Regions from separate parts of the Paenibacillus sp. SAFN-054 genome, predicted to be linked through region 3. Evidence: riboswitches for the same ligand, from Rfam matches in the RefSeq annotation. Region 3 holds a riboswitch; each other region holds the start of a gene.
The links. Region 3 has a riboswitch for cyclic di-AMP ahead of ACTHPM_RS11780 (alpha/beta fold hydrolase). Riboswitches for the same ligand answer to the same signal wherever they lie in the genome.
Positions count from the first base shown of each region.

Region 1: linked by a shared signal. The riboswitch ahead of ACTHPM_RS26960 (ubiquitin-like domain-containing protein) and the one ahead of ACTHPM_RS11780 (alpha/beta fold hydrolase) in region 3 are both predicted to bind cyclic di-AMP.
Region 2: linked by a shared signal. The riboswitch ahead of ACTHPM_RS27150 (C40 family peptidase) and the one ahead of ACTHPM_RS11780 (alpha/beta fold hydrolase) in region 3 are both predicted to bind cyclic di-AMP.

Region 1 is NZ_JBQCKS010000011.1:46,344-53,014, forward strand. Features, by position in the region: gene yabG (sporulation peptidase YabG) at 175-1,071, opposite strand; gene rsmA (16S rRNA (adenine(1518)-N(6)/adenine(1519)-N(6))-dimethyltransferase RsmA) at 1,190-2,074, opposite strand; gene rnmV (ribonuclease M5) at 2,078-2,626, opposite strand; gene ACTHPM_RS26960 (ubiquitin-like domain-containing protein) at 2,782-3,945, opposite strand; cyclic di-AMP (ydaO/yuaA leader) riboswitch at 4,219-4,433, opposite strand; gene ACTHPM_RS26965 (TatD family hydrolase) at 4,639-5,409, opposite strand; gene ACTHPM_RS26970 (HD domain-containing protein) at 5,466-6,671, opposite strand, start outside.
Region 2 is NZ_JBQCKS010000012.1:17,859-24,529, forward strand. Features, by position in the region: gene ACTHPM_RS27145 (GNAT family N-acetyltransferase) at 1-449, opposite strand, end outside; gene ACTHPM_RS27150 (C40 family peptidase) at 692-1,183, opposite strand; cyclic di-AMP (ydaO/yuaA leader) riboswitch at 1,187-1,324, opposite strand; gene ACTHPM_RS27155 (C40 family peptidase) at 1,710-2,174, opposite strand; cyclic di-AMP (ydaO/yuaA leader) riboswitch at 2,180-2,319, opposite strand; gene ACTHPM_RS27160 (hypothetical protein) at 2,615-3,448, opposite strand; gene ACTHPM_RS27165 (M1 family metallopeptidase) at 3,460-5,448, opposite strand; gene ACTHPM_RS27170 (YwhD family protein) at 5,638-6,147, shown strand; gene ACTHPM_RS27175 (DNA-3-methyladenine glycosylase) at 6,242-6,671, opposite strand, start outside.
Region 3 is NZ_JBQCKS010000002.1:66,533-73,203, forward strand. Features, by position in the region: gene ACTHPM_RS11770 (ABC transporter permease) at 1-1,114, opposite strand, end outside; gene ACTHPM_RS11775 (TetR/AcrR family transcriptional regulator) at 1,234-1,800, opposite strand; gene ACTHPM_RS11780 (alpha/beta fold hydrolase) at 1,921-2,715, opposite strand; cyclic di-AMP (ydaO/yuaA leader) riboswitch at 2,865-3,020, opposite strand; cyclic di-AMP (ydaO/yuaA leader) riboswitch at 3,092-3,295, opposite strand; gene ACTHPM_RS11785 (5-methyltetrahydropteroyltriglutamate--homocysteine S-methyltransferase) at 3,588-4,727, opposite strand; gene ACTHPM_RS11790 (LysR family transcriptional regulator) at 4,859-5,773, opposite strand; gene ACTHPM_RS11795 (DUF2935 domain-containing protein) at 5,976-6,671, opposite strand, start outside.

The DNA.
Region 1 (6,671 bases), on a different contig from region 3:
TGTCCATTATAACTCGGTTAGTGGTTTTTGTCAAATAAAATTTTAATTATATCAGCAACAAAAATGAGTTGTCAACGGATTTTTTTGCGGATTTTTGTAATCTTTCCGCATACACGCCGTAAACGACAAAAAACCTTAATCCATAAAGCATGATTAAGGTTTACAAAACGATGATTACATGACCGAAGGCGTAACCTTCAGCTGCGAGAGGTCATTCAGGCGCGGCAATCCGATACGGTAGCTTCCGCGGGTCTCGATCCCACCGACGCCTTGAGTGCCGCTGATCGTATTATGGAGCACATCCGTCATGTCGATGGTATCCTTTACCGAGGTAAAGGAAGCCTTGGCAGCGACATAGACCGGATCCAGCGCATGGATGAGGATGCGCCCCGGCGAGCTGGCGAAATTCGCTCCCGCTTGCAGCAGCGCCTCAAAATGCGACTGGCAGGCACCCGCGACGACGGTCAGGGTGTCGTAGTGCCGTTCATACTGCCTTGCAACCTGAATAGCCGACACGAAATTTTGTGAGTTTTTATAGCTGTTCAAGCTGTATAGATCATTATTGGGCCGCTGCTTCAGCACGCCGTCATGACCGGTGATGACCACAATATCCGGCCGTACCCGCGGCAGCAGGCGATACAGGGCATCCGCCATGCCTGACTCGCTCACGTAATGGCCTTCTGCAGGCACCCGAAGCTGCTGATACAGGCTGAGGCTTTTCTTTAAGTAATTTAAATCTCCATCGAGATGGAGCACCTTACCCGGAACCTCAAAATAAGCCGGCTGCTCCACCATGGGCCAATTCCCGCTGAGATTCACCTGGTTGCGCTGTGTCTGTTCCTCACGATGACGCTTCAGCCTGCTTAATGACTCGTTTGCCTTAATATTGGCCTTCTGGGACCTTTCGTTCAGCGGCGCGTATGGCACCCGCACAAGGTCATCCAGGGGCGAATCAGCCAGCAGCCGAAACTCGGTCCCCTTGATTACAGCCAGATTGCTCCGCATATCCTCCACACGAAAAGCGATATCACCGCCATATGATTTGCGGACGACCAGGTCTCCTACATTCATCACAACATCACCCCTACCCCATGGTATGGGCAAATCCCCCTATTGGTTCATCACTTTTGGCAAAATAAGCTGCGATGCTGGTTACAGGATTACACCTCGACTGGAGAATCGCATCCTTCTACTGTCCGATCCCCGCTCTCAGGAGTACGTTGCTGAGCGTCGCAAACTCCTGCAGGCTGAGGGTTTCTCCGCGTCTAGAAGGCTCAATGCCCGCCTCGGCAAGCAGACTCTCGAGGCGCTCCCTGCCCTCCTTGGAGAAAAAGCGCGATTTCAGGTTGTTTGCGATCGTTTTGCGACGCTGCGCGAAGGAGGCTTGTACGACCTCGAAGAAGAAACTCTCGTCATCGACATCCACTGGCGGCTGCTCGCGCACCGTCAACCGGATTACCGCCGATTCCACGTTCGGCTGCGGAATGAATACAGTTTTGGGCACGATGCAGACCAATTCCGGAACACTGTAGTACTGCACGGCGATGCTGAGGCTGCCGTAGTCCTTCGTTCCCGGAGAGGCGGCCATGCGCTCCGCGACCTCTTTCTGGATCATGACCACGATATTCTCAAGCGGAAGCTTCTCTTCCAGCAGCTTCATCAGGATCGGCGTCGTCACGTAGTAGGGCAGATTAGCTACGACGCTAACCTTGGAAACGTCGGCAAAATCCTTCTGAAAGAGAGCCGCAAGATCCGTCTTGAGAACATCTCCATGATGGATGCGAACATGCGGATACTCCTCCAGTACTTCCTGAAGGATCGGGACGAGCCTTTGGTCAATCTCTACTGCCGTCACGGTGGCGGCCTGCTGGGCCAGCTTTTCGGTCAAAGCACCGATGCCCGGGCCAATCTCAAGCGCCCCTTTAGTCGAATCCAGGCCGGCGGCCTCAACAATGTTATTTAGAATGTTTTGGTCGATCAGAAAGTTCTGCCCCAGGCTCTTCTTGAATGAAAAACCGTGGCGCTGAATAATTTCCTTCGTTCGCCTCGGTGTGGCGATATCATCTTTGTTCATGGTTTATTTGTCCCCTTCCTGTTCCAATCGGGCCAGCGCCTCCGCAAATTCCTCCCGCGTAATCTGAAAAACGGCAAGACGCTTGTAAAACTGCTTGCCGTTGCAGTATCCGATGCCAAGGAGGTTCCCCATCGTCATGCGTCTGTGGGCCGCGTCGGGATGCACCAGCAGACCGGCGGCCATCAGGTCCTCCATATCGATTTGGCTCTCTGCGCCTTCATAAGACGTGTGCACGCGGGACAGCGCCTTTTGGATAGCCTCCGGCGAGGCGTTCTCCACGCCGATATCGCCTTTGCGTGTTGCATCCTCTTCAGGGATGAAGGCATGCTTGCATCCCGGTACCTTGTTCGCTATGATTTTGCGGATCCGCTCGCCCGCATGGTCGGGGTCCGTCAGCACGATGACGCCCCGGCGCTCCTGCGCCAGCGCGATCCGCTGCAGGATCCGGCTGTTGATGGCCGAACCCCCGGTTTCGATCGTATCAGCCTCGACCGCCCGCTTAATGGCCACGGTGTCGTCTCGGCCCTCCACAACGATCACTTCTTTTATCATGACCTGAATCTTCCTTTCCCAAAAGCTCATCCGTCCGTTTGCCAAGCGTTTTTCGGACATCCAAACAACAAAAAGAAGAGGAATGCTCCTCTTCTTTAGCATGACATTTTCATGATCATAATACTATAACATTAGAATGGCAAAGTAAAACCAAATTAATTCAGCTCCGGCTTGACCGGACCGATGACATATACCTTGAGACCGGACTTGCGGCCAAAGGTGTTGGCGCGCTTCACGGAGTCGTAATAGATGTCGATCTTATTGCCCTTGATGGCTCCGCCCGTATCTTCTGCACGGCGGAAGCCTATGCCTTCGATGTACACCCACCAGCCGAGCGGAATCACGCTTGGATCGACGGCAATGGTGCGGCCCTCAGTGACGCGCGTTCCTGTAGCAGTACGGGTGCCGATGCCCGGCTCGCCTGAGGAATAGGCCGTCATGGAGACATGAATCATTTTTTTGTATGAGAAATCAACGCCGGCTTTGCTTACCCGGTTATTGCTGGTGACGGCCTTCTTGGTTTGAACCTTCTTGGCCGATTTCACGGAAGCCGTTTGGACGGCGGCCTTGACTTCGACCGGCTTCTTTTTGGTGCCGACAGCAATGACTTTATCCAGCGTTTTCGCCTGTACTTCTTTGCCTACCATGCGCATCGAAACCATTTTACCATCATGGTACACCTTCTCGATGTGCTGCACCATGACACCCGGCGTGCCCTTCTGAACGATCCTGACCTCGCCTGCGGTCAAGCTGGGATCGGCGGTTTTGATGACGCGGAACGGCAGACTTTCGTGACGGTCCACGACCTGCTTGTTGATGCGCACCACTTTAATATGGGTTTGACCCGATACCGTCTCGGTCAGAGCCGGCGTTACTTTATCGCTTTCTTTCAGCGATACGCCCATTTCCTTCAGGACGTCGCTGACGGTATTCCCCGTTGTATTCCAATGCTTTGTTGCTCCATCAGCTGTCAGTGAAACAGAAACCGCACGATCGATGACCACTTTATCCCCATCCTGAAGCGAACCGCTCAGCGGCATGGAAATCTGATCTTCCGGTCTAAGACTGATAGACTGCTCCTCCAGCATTTCTGTTAACAATGATTTATGGGTCTGTATCGATTTGACCTGACCGTCTACCACCAGATATACCTGCTTGCGCGATTGTGTGTTGACGAGCAGCAGAATCATGATGGTAACCGCGATTGAAACGATAGCTGCAGTAGAGATGTGGCGCAAATTCTCATGCTTCCATCGCAATGCGTAAGACATGCTGGAGATTTTGGAATCATGGGTCTCTTCTGGTTGGAAAAATCCCACTTTCTCGATCCTCCTTCATAGCCTCGCCATTTTAGAGTTATGCATGAATGACTTTGACGCGGGCTATACTCAATTTTTTACAAGAACACACAAGGATCATGCGCTCTTGCACCATGAACCCGTCTTTTTTTCATGATTTTGTCACCTCCTGTTATACAACAGTATGACGACCCCCTTTTCTTTATTCAAAACAAAAAAAGCCTGGTAAAGAGCTGTTGAGGACTCTTTCGTGGCTTCTCAGATGTCGGAACGACCGAAAAGGATATGCACGAATACCTCTCTTATTTGCGCCTACGGGGTTAGCTGTCGGGTTCGGACGAAAGAGAACGCCCTATCTTCACCAGCCCGCTCATGGCGGACGATGCCAGAATTCACCCCAGAGACCCTGAAAAGAAATCAAATACATAACGGCTTGCGAAAACGCCAGACACTCTATGTATCGGTTCCCCCGTTCCTTCGAAGTACGAAAGACTCAGCGAGACTGGTTCACAGAAACTGCCGGAAAGGAAACCTTTAACAGCAGCTCAAGCTTACTGACAAGATAATATCCTGTTTCGATGCATGTTGTAAAGCGGTAATCAACCACGTTTATTTGAATATATGGTTAAAAAAATGTAATATTCTTCGATTTATTGGTTAAAATTCTTTAATCCATCGTTCATGCTCGTTTTTTCAGTTGTTTTTCTCACGTTTTCACACAATACCAAATCGTTCCAGCGCGTTCGCATACGTTATTTTTGCAATTTCTTCCACTTCCAGCCCCTTAATTTGGGCTGCCGCCTCGGCGACCAACCTCACGTTAGCAGACTCATTTCGCTTCCCCCGGAAGGGGTGCGGAGTGAGGTAAGGGGAGTCCGTTTCGATCAATAACCGGTCCATCGGCACCTGTGCGAGCACCTCTTTTGGCTGTCTTGCATTTTTGAACGTAATCGGCCCTCCGAAGGAAAGGTGAAAGCCCATATGGAGGCATAGTTTTGCGGTTTCCCAGCTGCCGGAATAGGAGTGCATGACCCCGCCGACCTCGCTCGCCTTCTCTTCTCGCAAAATTTTGACGATATCCTCATGTGCATCCCGATTATGAATTACGATCGGCATGTTCAGTTCCCGGGCAAGTCCGATTTGCTGACGAAGAACGTGATGCTGGACCTCCTTCGGTGACGTATCCCAGTAATAATCGAGACCGATCTCGCCAATGGCAACGACCTTCTCGTGACTGCATAAGGATGCAATCCACTCCAGATCGCCATCCTGCATCGTAATCGCGTCCTGCGGATGCCACCCGACGGCAGCATAAATAAAATCATACGTCTCGGCAAGCTTCATCGTGGAGGGTATCGTCTCCCGGTTAAAGCCCACGTTAATCATCCGGCTGACGCCGGCATCCAGCGCCCGCTGTATCGTCTCCTCGCGGTCCTCGTCGAACTGCGGCGCGTCGAGATGGGTATGTGTGTCGAATAGATTCATGTGTAAATCTCCCTTCCTGTCGTGAAGCCAATGCTTGGTTTCGCAGTTATTTGTCGTTATCGTTTGAAAATATGGGATATGGAGTCGGGTAGTAAGGAAATAACGCCCCTCACTTTGGAGCCCGGGTAATATAAGTGATATTTGCCGCGGTGGATGCCGCTGATCGAGCGGACAATATCCGACACCTCCGAAATTTCCCGCAGTCGTTCCTCGCGATCGAGGAGCAGGATCTGTTTCTGGCTGGCCTCGTCGCCGGGACGAAATACATCGTACGGAAGATCGGTGGGAAAATCAATCTCCAGGTCATATTCCGGATGGAGTCCTACCCGCTTAAATTCCCTGCGGATCTCATCGATCATTTCTAGGTCTACCGATTCAACCTCTACATATTTATACAACCTCCGATGCATAAATCGGCAGCATAATTCACTTAGCACTTCATCCTTTTCACTGGTCCACTGCAAAAATGCGGTTTGAATCAGCGCCTCATCCAGCTTGAGGTAGTCCTGCACGGAGAGCCTGTCCTCAAAAAGTCCCGGCAGCGGCTCCACCATAAAGCCGAAAGCATATCCTTCCTTGTACAGCTCCTTGGCCCGCCGGAAAATTTGCCGCAATATAATTTCCGAGCTGCGGGTTACGGGATGGAAGTACACCTGCCAGTACATTTGATATCTGGACATCAGGTAGTCTTCCACCGCATGCATCCCCGATTCTTTCACCACAACTCTGCCTTGATAAGGACGGAGCATCCGGAGAATCCGGTCGATGTCGATCGTTCCATAGTTGACGCCCGTGTAATAAGCATCCCGAAGCAAATAGTCCATCCGGTCCGCATCAAGCGGGCTGGATACCAGATTCACGACGATGGGGTTGGCATAGTCCTTGGCAATCACCGATGCGACTTTAGCTGGAAAATCCGCTGCCACCTCGGTCAGAATTGCATTCACTTCGGTATCCCCCAGAATAATCCGGCGGGTCCAATCCTCATGGTCCATATGAAATGCTTCTTCTATAGAATGGGAAAAGGGGCCATGCCCCAAATCATGCAGCAAAGCCGCACATAATGCGAGCAGTCTCTCGCCGTTCGGCCAATCCGTATAGCCGCTCCGTTCGAACTGCGAAATAATGCGGCGGGTAATCTCGTATACGCCAAGGGAATGGGAGAACCGGCTGTGCTCTGCCCCGTGAAAGGTCAAGTAGGAAGTACCCAGCTGCCGGATTCGGCGCAGCCGTTGAAATTCCGTCGTATTGATGAGTCGCCA
Region 2 (6,671 bases), on a different contig from region 3:
TCAGGGGTCTGCCTTTCATACGTATCGGTAATCATAAAACCAGCCTTCAGGTAGGCCCGAATGGCCCGCTGATTCCAGTCCTGGACTTCCAGATCCACGGGCAAACCGGGATAGCGCTGCTTGGCCGCATGCACGATGGCATGTATAAAGCTTTTACCCAGCCCCTGACCGCATAAATCAGGCCGCATACCGATTCCCAGGCGGATGACGTTAACCATCGGAAAAAGCTGCGCAAAGCCACACAGGGTGCCCTCAGCATTCAGAACCGAAACATACTGCTGTTTGCGTACCTCGGGGTCGCCCAGCTCGATTCCGAGCGCCTCCATCTGAGGCCAAGGCAGCCAGCCGTAAATCGCATCGTAAGGGGGCTCATACGACCAGGAGCAGCACGTTTCAGCCTGCTCGCGGCTCATGGGAACAACGGTGAAAAAACGTTTGGAATCATTCATGGCGTATCCCCTTTCCTTGAGAGACAGCGCTAAACCATAGGATTTGAAACTTTTTGCGAAACTATTCCTTCCTTAAGGCTTTAGGGTGTTTATTTGGCGGAAGGAAGGGTAAACAAATAATGTGGGCAGCATATGGTAATGATATACAGCCTCAGATGCCCACAAAAAAACCCGCCTTTTGAGATTTCGGCAAAAATCTCAAAGTACGGGTGGTCGTACAAACCGTTCAAGACAGTCAGGCATTACTGCACGTCATCATTGTCTTCGGAATCAACGGCGGCGGACTTGTAGGTATCCGTGCTCATGACTCGTTTGGCGCCAACGTAGCGGTTGACGTAGTAGCTGTCGCTAAGCGAACTGACAATAACACCACGGGAAGTCGAGGCATGCGCAAACTTTCCGTCGCCGACATAGATTCCGACATGGGAAACGCCGGAGCCGGAAGTATTGAAGAATACCAGGTCTCCTGCTCTCAGATTACTGCGGGATACAGCGGAACCCATGCTGAATTGGGAGCCCGATTGGTGCGGCAGGTTGATCCCCAAATGCTTGAAAACGTACATCGTGAATCCGGAACAGTCAAATCCGCTCGTTGTCGTTCCTGCGGTTTTGTACTTGGTGCCGATGACATCATCGATCACTTTGTCCATTTTGGAGTCCGCGAAAGCGCTTCCGGCTCCAACGGTAAATACGATGGCAAAACTCATGACTGCTGCTGCTAGCTTCTTTTTCAAACAAAATACCCCTTCCGGTGCCTGCGAGGTTAGCTTAAGGATTCGGTAGAAGGTCCCCTATGATCCCTCTGTTGCAAGATCAATTCACCCATCATGGTTCCCCCGCTTCCCTAGTGTGAGGAAATTCGGCATAGATTCTCTACACTATATACATCAGGAAACGTTCTATTCATAAACGGTCCAGCAAAGATTACAAAGTTGTTACTAACTCACTGGGACTATTGTAGCAAAGGAATTTGCGTTTGGCAATTGTTTCTATCAATAAAGGCTATAAATAATCAACTTTTTTTAAAAATAAGGCATTTTTTAGAGCATTTTATAGGAAAAAATGTTTATTTGTTGGCGGGGTGGGTAAATGAGGCGTAAGAAGGAGCACGAATTGAAGGCTCCTAAAATTTTTTTGCGAAAAGTTGTTACCTTTTAGGCATTTCAACCGTCTAATAAGTAACAAGAAACCCGCAAGAGGGATTTCGGCAAAAATCCCCGGTGCGGGCCTTAAGTTAAGATATGTGTATGGGAGAGAGTATTAGTTATAAACGGCAGCTTTGTATTTAGCCGTACTCATGACTCGTTTGGCGCCAATGTAGCGGTTGGCGAAGTAGCTGTTGCTAAGCTTGCTGATCGTAACACCCTTGGAAGAGGATGAATGAGCAAAATTTCCGTTTCCGACGTAGATCCCGACATGGGAAACGCCTGCGCCAGTCGTATTGAAGAATACCAGATCTCCGGCTCTCAAGTTGCTTTTGGAGACCGCAGTGCCTGTTTTATACTGTGCGCTGGATTGGCGAGGAATGGAAACACCCAGCTTTTGGAATACATAACGCGTAAATCCGGAGCAATCGAACCCGTTCGTCGTGGTTCCGCCGGTTTTGTAAGAAACACCAATCGTTTTGTGGACAACGTTATTCAATGAGGAATCGGCGAATACGCTGGTTCCCATCGAGAACATAAGCGTTAATCCGAGCGCAGCGGCTGCAAACTTCTTTTTCAAAAAAATAAACCCCTTCCGAGTGCCTGCGAGGTTAGCTTAAGGATTCGGTAGAAGGTAGTCCCCTATGATCCCTCTGTTACGAGATCAATTCACCCAAAGTGGTTCCCCCGCTTCCCGGTGCCAAGGAATTCGGCCTTGATCAGGCACCTGAAACGTGAATGACGGCATGGTATCAATTGGAATGTGTCGTTTAAAATTTCGTTTACAGTACAGTGGAATAGTTACAGCAAAAATTACAAAGTTGTTACTAAGTTCGTACTCGGATTATTGTATCAGACGATTCGCGCTTTGGCAAATACTTAAGGCACTTTTAAACGAACAAAACCCCTGCCCTTTACATGCGAAAGGGAGGGGTTTTTCTTCTATCAGGGGATTGAAGTGATGACAAAAAATTAACCAATCCAATGCTGCTGGCTGTTTAACCACAAAAAATAATTTTTTTATTTTTCCGCATCCTTATGAGCCAGCCGATACCACAGATCAAATTTGGTCGAAATGCCCCATAGCCTCATGATGCAGCTGACCAGATGATAGCCCTGCTGGAGAATCAGCGCGAAGATGCCGGCCCAGAAGAGGGAGATGCCCGTAAAAAGACTGAATATAAGCAAGCTCGCCATCCCCAAAGTGAGGGAAATTCCCACCAGAGGCAGCGCACCGCGCAGGCATTGCCATAAGGGTGCCAGGAAGCCGGTGCCGCCGGTCTTGCCGAACTGCATGAAGAGGATGAGCTGATGGATCATATAGCTGTACAGAAGCCAGGCAGCCGCGTACGGAAGGACCTGAAGTGCAAGAGATGGCAGCTGGACGCCGCTAAGAAGGATCTTATACAGCTTGGGCAAGATCCAATACGCGGGTGCCGCGATGCATATCCATTCCGCCAGGTGGAAGAGAAAGACGACCTTCCCGTGACGTCTCATGCCCTTGAAGAAATGCAGCCCGATATCTCCTTCGCGCTCCTTGTGCAATCCGTGATAGATGCCAGCATGGATGAAGGGTGTCAGCAGCATGCGCAGCGCGAACATCGAAAGCAGGATCCAGAAGTACGTATGGACGGTTCCGCTCGTGGAAAGACTCGTCTTGCCTTCGATGTAGAACAGCAGCTGGCTGAGCTCGTTCGGCGGGGGATCGGGATAACGCATCAGCAGCGGCGTCACTGCCGAATGGACCAGGCGGTACAGGAAATATCCCCAGATCAGCTGGTACAAAAAGAGAATGATGACGATATAAAATTGATTTTTAAGACTTTTCCAGCCATTTGCAATATGGGATTTCACCGCTTCTCACCTCACCAGGACAGACTTCCAAGCAGAGTCTCAATCAGCTTGGTGATGCCAAGATTCCAGCGGACCAGCACCTCGCGGTCCATATCCGCCTTTAAATAGTTATTGATATGCTTGTTCTCAATCACAATCGAGTATTTCGGGTCGACCATGGCCCAAGCCAAAGGTGCGCTGTAGCTCAGCTTGAACGCCGTGCGGTCGCCTGTCCCGTTCCAAACCTTGCTTAGCGTATGTCCGTCGGTAAAGGTAAACAGCACGGGCACTTCAGGGTAGTCTCCGCCCTTTTTGGAGATCTGAACGGTGGATTCATACATGGGCTTCCCTCCGTCGGCTGCTTTTTTGCGCACGGAGATGGTGTCGACGGCAAAATCCGCCATTTGGCTGCCGTAGACATACTGATCGAAGAAGGGCTGCCATGACTTGCGGGTGACCTGCTCGGCCACTTTTTGAAAATCGGTCGTTGTTGGATGCTTAAACCGATACTTTTTGGCGTACGTACTCATGATTTTGTTCATCGTTTGCGAACCGACCTGCTGTTCCATGCCCTTTAGCAGCAGCTTGGCGCGGTAATAAACATTGAGGGCGTACTGATCCTGCGAGCCGTATTTCCAAGCCTCCTGCGTTAGCGTCATCGGCGAGGAAATGATCGAGGCCTGGATCGGAAGGTTCGGGATAACTCCATATTCCTGCTCCATGAGCTTATCTTCTGCGTATGAGGTAAAGCCCTCGTCCAGCCAAGCCTCCTCAAATTCATTGCTGGCCAGCATGCCATAAAAATACTGATGACCGATCTCGTGAATGACGGTCCGCTCGAGGTCGTAGCCGGGCGAATCGTCCTTCGCTCCGAATGCCGTAACCAGTGTCGGATACTCCATGCCCCCGGCGCCGTTGCCTGATTCAGGCGGGACGACAATGGACAAGGTAGAGTAAGGATACGTGCCATACCACTTGCTGAAGTACTTCAGAGCGGCTTTGGCAGCGAAGAAGTATCTTTCCTTCAGGTCTTTATGGGCCGGATCGAGATACAGCTTGATCCGTACGCCAGGCACCTCGGCTGAGGAGAAGGGCTCCTCGGCGAAGACGAAGTTCGGGGATGCGGACCAGGCAAAGTCATGCACATCATCCGCATAAAACTGATAGACTTTTTCGTGATTGCGGATCTGGGACGACTGCATGATTCCGGTGCCTGCGACGATGTAGTTCTCAGGCACATGAATGCGGACGCTGTAAATGCCGAAGTCCGCGTAAAACTCGGAATTCCCGTGGTACTGATGCAAATTCCAGCCCTCGGTCTGGCGGCCCCTTACACCGGCAGGCTCATAGACACTGATTTTGGGAAACCACTGCCCGGCCATGACAAAATCATCGGCAGTACCCATCCGAGCGAATATTTTGGGGAGCTTGACCTCAAACTGGATGCTGAGCGTGATGCTTTCCCCGCCCTTAACGGGTTTGGGAAGGCGCACTTTGGCGAGGGTCTTGTCCTTGGCATTGCCGTCGTCGGGCTGGACATACTGAATACGGTGCATGAGCGACAGGCCTTCAGAGGTTTTGATATCGGTAATCGCGATGGAGCCGAAGCCGTCCGCAGGCATCGCGTCATTCCGGAGCTTGCCCCCGGATTCCTTCATAAAGGTAGAGTCCATGGATGAGAAAGCGTTGGGATACAGGTGAAAGTAGAGCTCGTTCACCGTTTTTTTGCCGGGATGCGTCCATGTCAGCGTCTGGGTTCCCTTTAGGGTGCGATTGTCAGGATCGAGCGTGGTATCAATGTGATACTCCACGATCCGATTGCTGAGAATTTCGGCTGTCGGCTGCTGAACCGGTTCCTTTTGGACAATCGGAGCGGATACCTTGGGAGGCTTGGCCCGATTCGGAGCATAGGAAGCCTGCGATTCCGGACCATCCCTGAAGAGAAGCCACCCTGTCCCTGCAAGCAGGAGACAAAGGACGAAGATGGATGAAAAGACGATTTTGGCGCGTGCTGGAGCCATATACGAATACCTCCCGTTGACAAGCATCTACAGCATGTATATGTTGGCTTTCCAGCGATTATTAGTTAAAATAAAATTAAGTCGCTTCATAAATTGAACTTCGTTCACTATATATCAATCAAGAAATGCCTATCCGGCCTAGAGCAGGCGAGAGGATAGACGTTTTTCGAATAGGAGGAACTCGAGCTAATGGAGAACAAGGAGCCAATCGGCAAAAAGCAAATTGCACTGAACATCGTCAGCAGCAAGAGCAAACATAAGATGGGCTTTGGCGCAGGCTCAATCGATCTGAACAACATTTCGCCCGTTATTATCGACCGCGGCGTAGCAACGATCGATATCGGCGCCATGCATGCCAAGAGCAAGCCGGAACGCCGGATTCGCTTTTCCACGAACCGGGAGGATGTACCGAACGGCCGGCAGGTATGGATCGTGTGGGTAGCCGTGGACCGGGATGCCGAAGGCCAATTTTACGGCGGAGCGACGGCCAGCGAAATGTGGATTGACGAGGAGGAGCGCCGGGGCTGGAAAATTCTCGCCGAGCATGTGAACCGGATGGATGCGGCATTGAAGCGCAAATTCATGCTGGATGAGCTTGGAGCCGAGGAGAAGAAGCTGCTGAAGGATCTGCTCGTATCCCATAACGAGGAATGGTGGGAGAAATCGCCTGAAGAACTGAAACAGGCACTGGAAGCATAAGGATTTCGATTTCGATACAATAAAGGACCTGGCCCATGCTTGTTGATCGCAACAAGCATGGGCCAGGTCCTTTTTATGAAGGAAAGGAGAAGTGTTACATCGTCTTCCATGGAATCGGGTGCTTATCTTTTACGGATACATAGGGGTTCCCTTCGATATAGAAGCGCCACGGCTTGGATACGTAATCGCCCGCATAATCGATATTGATCCGCGGACACTGGACAATCGGCAGATCCTGAACGGGATCGCCGGATTCCAGCCGAAGGGGACCTGCAGCCTGATCCAGTCTGCATCCATTCAGACTACGATCAATGCGCAGCGCGCGGCATAGCTTGCCGGGGCCGTTGCTTAAATTCGCAGCCTTGCCGGAGAAAAGCCCGCGGTTTCGGCGCATCAGCTCCTCATCCTGCTCGCTGACAGGCTGGACCGCGCGGATCAGAACCGCTTGGGGATCATCAAGGTCTCCCACCACCACGTTCAGGCAGGAGTACATGCCGTAAATCAGATACACATAAGCGATGCCG
Region 3 (6,671 bases):
TCCTCCCGAGCGCTTTCAGCGGATCAATTTTTGTAATTCTGCGAACCGATACCAAAGAACTGAGCAATGCGATGACAAGCAGGACCACCGAATATACGATGACCAGATTTGTTTCGAGCTTGAATGGCATCGCCTTAGGCATCATTGCCGCCGTCCCGTAAGTAAGCAAAATTCCGATAATAATACTGGTCAGCGACAGTACGAACACTTGGGACATAATCGCTTTGCCCAAGAATCCGTTCCTTGCGCCGATGGCTTTCATAATCCCGAATTGGTTGGTCTTCTGAATCGTAATGACATAGAAAAACACGCCCAGAACGAATGCAGAGATCGCCAGCAGGAATGCAAGCATCATCATAATCGAACCGTTCTCTTCTTTATAACCTGGCATTCCCTGCACGGCTTTCGCTCGAGTCACAGTATCGGTATTCGATAACTTACCGTTTACCAAGCTTGAATCAATATGTTCACCTTGCAGCATAATTGCATTTACAGGATTTGCGATTCCTTTATCCGAACCCGGTGCCGCAAAGGCGATCTTACGCCATTCAGATATGGGTGTGAACACGGCTGATACGTGGTTGTAGGTTTGATCCTCCACAAATCCGATAATGGTCAGCGACTCTGTGGAACCGTCTAATTGGAACGTATCCCCAAGTTTAAATCCTTTATCCTTCATGGTGATATTCGCAATGACACTTTTCGGTTGATCAGGAGATAAACGATTTCCTTCAACGATGGACGGCTCCAAAAAGCTGCCCGGCTCGATCCCAATGATGGCGATGTCGACTTTGTCCTCATTTTTGTTGCTGTGCCCTTTGAGCGCTGTTGCCATGGAATTTCCCATAGGTGAAGCAGCTGTTACATCAGGTAATTTCTCTGCTTCGGTCACCAATTGATCGGACAGCAGGGATTTGCTCATGGAAGACTGCGACCCTTGCTGAAAGATAACATAATCGGCATTCATGTTCTTGAGTACGGACGCGGCAAGCGTCGATAGACCATTGCCCAAGCCAGACAGGATGAACACCAACCAAGCGATAAGCACAAAGATAATGACAATCATGGAAAACCTCATCTTACTATGCATTAATTCCTTCATAGCCAAAAACATGCGATTCCAACTCCTCACTCCTAATTATTTGACACTTGTGTCAAAATAGACGAACCACATCGCAGTCCCCATCTATTAAATCATATATTTGACACTTGTGTCAAAATAGATTCGAGTTTCTATGACCTCCCCGAGCCTCCGATCCATACTTGAAACAAGAGATCGCTCCATTGATCTGTCGGGACATTCAGCATATTCGGAGTATTAATCAGGTTAAAAAAAGTACCGATAAGTACCGGTAGGGGAATATCCTCCCTTAAATTGTTCTCCTTTTGTGCCTGTTCAAACAAGCGTGCGAGCTGAACCTTGAGACTCGAATGCGCCCTCTCAATAAATTGAAGATCATCGATCACCTTGATATGATCTGAATGTATTTTTTGAGCATCACCAAGGAGTTGATGAAGCCTGGATTCTTCAACATAAACATGAAGTAACTGTCGGAGAGCGATCATAGGGTCCGTCTCATCGATGGATGATGCATTTTCTAATACGTTCGAAATCACCCGCTTCATACAAGCAGCAACGATTTCTTCTTTATTGGAGTAATATTGGTAAATCGTGCTTCTGGCTCCAGGGAGATGCTGTGACAGGAGTTTAAGATGAAATCCGTCGTAACCATGCTCCAATATTAATCTTTTCGTCACGTCAAGCAGCTCTGTTTCCGTAAAAGATTGTTTTCTACCCAATGTGGATCGTCTCCTTTCCGTCTTGTAAGATCAGTTTAACAAAAAAACAGCAACAACAGCAATCGGTTGCCGTTGTTACTGTTTCTTTTAAGGAGGATGGCGCCCTTGACGGATTCGGGTTCATGCCATCACCTTTTCATCGATCATGAAGTTGAGAAGAATGCGGTTGAACTCCTGAGGCTGGCAAAGATGGCTCGGGTAAATGGCATCGTCGATGACGGCTTTCTGGGCGTAATAAAACATCTCCGCAGCCTTGTTCATTTGTTTGACGAACCATTCGCTCTGTCTGCCGGCTACGCATAGAATGGGCATTCGCAGCCTTGTCGAATTCGAGTCCATGTCGATTTTGAGCAGGGCCATGCGCTGCTTGATCGACTCCGTCGGACGCTTGTGAAAGAGCTCATCCCGCAAAATGCTGTATGCAGGTACCCACCGGTTATATGTCACCCGCAGCGACCGGAGAAAGAATTCCGCAGGAAGATAATAGGACAACCAGCTGCAGGCCTCAAAAAATTTCCAAATCCCGCTGCGGGTTCCGTACGGACCGTAGAAATAGCTGTCAACCAACACGAGTGCATTCACTTTATCCGGCTGGTAAGCAGCGAATTTTTGGGCAAGCAGACTGCCGCTGGAGCAACCGACGAGCGTGACTTTGGTCAAATCCAGCTTTTCCAGCAGCTCGTTCAGATCCATGCACTGCGTATCGATGATATCCTCCACTTCGACGTTTAATTTGCCGGAATTGCCATAGCCCCTTAAATCGAGCACAATCACCTTGGCCCTTTTGCTGAAATATTCGACCTGCGGCTCAAACATATGATGAGTCGAAAGATGTCCGTGGATAAAGACGATTGGCGCGCCGCTGCCGTGTGTTTCGTAATATAGGGTTGTTCCGTTTACTTGTATGTTGGGCAACTTCCTTCTCCTCTCTACCTTAACATGATGTCTAAGATGCCTTCCCTCAGGCAGATAAAAAAGACAACAAAAAAAGCATTGAAAAGAGGACCTCTCTTCAACGCTTTCAGGGCAAGGCCAAAAAAGCCTTGATTCATCGCATCGTAAGGATCGTCTCTCTTGATACGCTTGCGAGGTTAGCTGACGGATTCGGACTTCAGAGTAGCCCTACTCATTACAATGAGATTCACCCCATGTGACAACCTTTCTGTCACGGCCGGTTCCCCCGCTTTCCGCTCCTGGCGGAAATTCAGCGAAATAGACATCTATTCAATTTGCGCACACAAAAACACAGAGCGGATACCCTGTGCTGATTTTAAAAGCTCACAGTTTCACTCCTCTCTCTTAGCGACGCTTACGAGGTTAGCTGACGGATTCGGGCAGTGAGAGTTGCCCTACGGACGGCATGGATGTCATTCCCCTCCATGACTTATTCCGATTCACCCCATGCATGGACAGATTCGGCCATCCGGCAAAATCCGTTCATTGCGGTTCGTGGTTCCCCCGCTTTTCACAAGCGAAAACTCAGCGTAATTCCGTGTCATTCCTTCAAAAGCTAACAATGAACTGAATATACGCCTGAGCAGGCAAACTGTAAAGCATGGGTTCCACAGAATTAATGGCTTTTTCGTTGCGTTTCCTGAAATAGCAGGCACTTATCCTGAGAAGTCTTATCTTTTCGTTCATTAGCTCCTCGTTGCTTTCGTTTAGGTGAACATTTTTGTTCCATTCCCTTTTCCTTCAGACAGCGGCATCAGAGAACAAGCAAAAACCGCCTCCTGAATGCATGTTCAGGGGCGGTTTGCTTATAATCCCGGCTTAAAGCTTCTATATTATTCGTTCCAGACTTCGTCCGCAATCTCCTTGATAAAGGCCAGCTTCTTCCACTGCTCTTCCTCCGTCAGGATATTCCCCTCCTCGGTCGAAGCAAATCCGCACTGCGGGCTAAGGCAGAGGTGGTTGATGTCCACCACCTTCGCGGCTTCCCTGATCCGGCTCACGATCTCCTGCTTGTCTTCCAGGTCGCCTGTCTTGGAGGAATGCAGCCCCAGCACGACCTGCTGATCCTTTATAAATCTCAGCGGGGCAAAGTCTCCTGCCCGATCCGTATCGAATTCCAAGTAAAATGCGTCGATATGATCCACCCCGAACAGCGTTTCGGCTACCGGCCCGTAACCGCCCGCGGAAGCCCAAGTCGAATGGTAGTTGCCGCGGCACACATGCGTCGTGATGATCAGATCTTCCGGCAGGCCGGTAATCGCTTCCTGGTTCAGCTTGGCGTACTGCTTCGTGATTTCCGAGACGTCGACGCCTTCCTGCTGCCTAGCTTCCCAGTAGTTCGGGTCGCAAAGCATGCCCCATGTGCAGTCATCCAGCTGCAGGCTGCGGCAGCCTGCCTCATAAAAGTCGCGGATGGCCGCATTGTAGGCTTTAGCGATATCTGCTACGAGCTCTTCCGTGCTGGTATAGAACGCTTCGGTGCTTTCTTTGTTCTCCGCCCGCTGCAGCTCGGCCAGAAACTGGGCCGGCGCAGGAATCGTTTGTCTCGCGACGACGTCATCGCCCGCAGCCTGCTTCAAAAATTTGAAATGCTCCACGAACGGATGTCCCGTATAGCCGATTTTCCCGTAGAGACGCGCGGTTTCTGCTCTCGTCTCCTCACCCTGGAATACATATCCGCGATCTACAACCTGTTTTTCGACGCCATCCAGCCCCCACATGAAATCCAGATGCCACCAGGAACGCCTAAACTCGCCGTCCGTCACCGCTTTTAAGCCGACTTCCTTCTGTTTCTCCACCAGCTTGACGATTTCATCATCTTCGATCCTTTTCAACTCTCCGGCCGATAGGATGCCCTTCTGGTACTGGCTCCGTGCCTCCTTCAGTACTTCCGGACGCAGAAAGCTTCCGACATGGTCGTATCTATAAGGGGTTGCCTGTCTTCGTTTTGCTTGTTCCCTAATTGTGCTCATCGTTCATTCTCCTTCGGCGCTTAAGTTTTCAACTCGATAAGAGAAAGATATCACACAATTCCGGTTATACCGTAACTCCGATTAACTATAGCTGGCTATAGTCAAAAGCTATAACAAATTCACGATGAAACTTATAAAACCCGAACGGTGCCAATAGCGGCCTGCAGCGCCTCGATATAGGCCGCAGCCAGTTTGGTCAAAGCGGCATTCTGGTGGCAAATCCACCCGATGTTGATGGTCTCCTCGATATCCAGCGGAACCGGGATAATCTCATTGCCGTTCAGATCGGCGCTCAGCACACCCGTCGATATCGTGTAACCATTCAGCCCGATCAGCAGGTTAAACAGCGTCGCCCGGTCGTTGACGCGGATGCTTTTCGGATGAGACAGCGTGCTGAGAATTTCTTCGGAAAAGTGAAAAGAATTAAACTCCCCCTGTTCAAACGACAGGTACGGATAATCCTGCAGCTGGTCGATTGTGACTAACGCCTGCTTGGCCAAGGGATTATGCACGCTGATGAATATATGCGGCTTGGCCGTAAACAGGCTCGTAAACTTCAAATTCGCATCCTTTAACAATCGGTTGATGACTTTGCTGTTGAACTCGTTCAGATACAGGATGCCGATTTCGCTGCGCTGGCTTTTGACATCCTGGATGATTTCGTGGGTCTTGGTCTCGCGCAGAGCCAGCTCATATTCCTCATGTCCATACTCCCGTACCAGGTTTACGAAGGCGTTGACCGCAAAAGCATAATGCTGCGTCGATACCGAAAAATGCTGCGGGGAAGGCTTGGCGTTCAAATAGCGGCCCTCCAGCAGCTCCGCCTGCTCGATCACCTGGCGGGCATATCCGAGAAACTCTGCCCCCTCTTTGGACAGTGAAATCCCCTTATTGGTTCGCTCGAATATCGTCACCTGAATTTCCGCCTCCAGATCCTTGATCGCATTGGACAGGCTGGGCTGGGATATGAACAAGCGCTTGGCGGCTTCATTCATGGATCCCCGGTTGGCTACTTCGATAACGTATTTCAATTGTTGCAGCGTCACGATGATCGTCCCTTTCTAGGCTTACGTACTTACAGCTTATTTTCTATAGCATATCAAAAAAGGTTACACCGGGTAATCCTTTTGAAATGCCGTAATGATGCCGAAATGGGCTTTAGCCACGTAAAAAAGCACCGCGAGCCGTCCTCCCGACGTTCCATCGGAAGCAGACTGCGGTGCTTTCAAATCGCTTGTTCATGCCGGATCACTGCACTCTCGGCTTTGCCGGATCGCAGTCCGGCCGCGGTACCTCGCCGAACTGCGACAGCTTGTGCAGGTAATAGCATTCTTCCCTGTACATATGGTCCGGCACGAGCCGGTTCAGGCGGCTTAGCAGCTCGGCGCTGATATCCAGCTCCTCCACCTCGAGCAGGAATGCCATAAAGGCGGACATCTCGAGGTCGACGTCTTGATGGAACTTACTCACCGAAGGGTAGGTGGGCTTCATCGTACGCAAATAGCCGACCAGCTCAAGCGCTTTTAAATAAAACTCGTTAAAATGCTGCTCGAACTCCTTGCTCTTACGTATCAGCCTTCGCTCTACCCCGTCGAGATCGGACGCGATGGACGCCGAATGAAACGCCGCGTCCGGCAGCCACAGCAGGTCATGGTGCAGGGGGTGATAACGGGGAACCGGTTTTCCTTGGCGCAGCTCCGTTAATATCCGCTCATATTCTTCGAGCTCGTTGACCATATGGTTGATGAACGTCGGAGACAGCCCAATGACGATCTTGCCGAGAAGCAGCCGGTCCAGCAAATCCAGCTTGAATGCGCGCAGACTCACCACTGCCTCATACGCCTGCTCATTCAATTGGTCCATCGCCTGCTGATCCTGCTCCTTCAAAGCCCGTGCCTGCTCCAGCAGCCGGTCGAACAAGGCTATAAACTGCTGCGCCTTCCG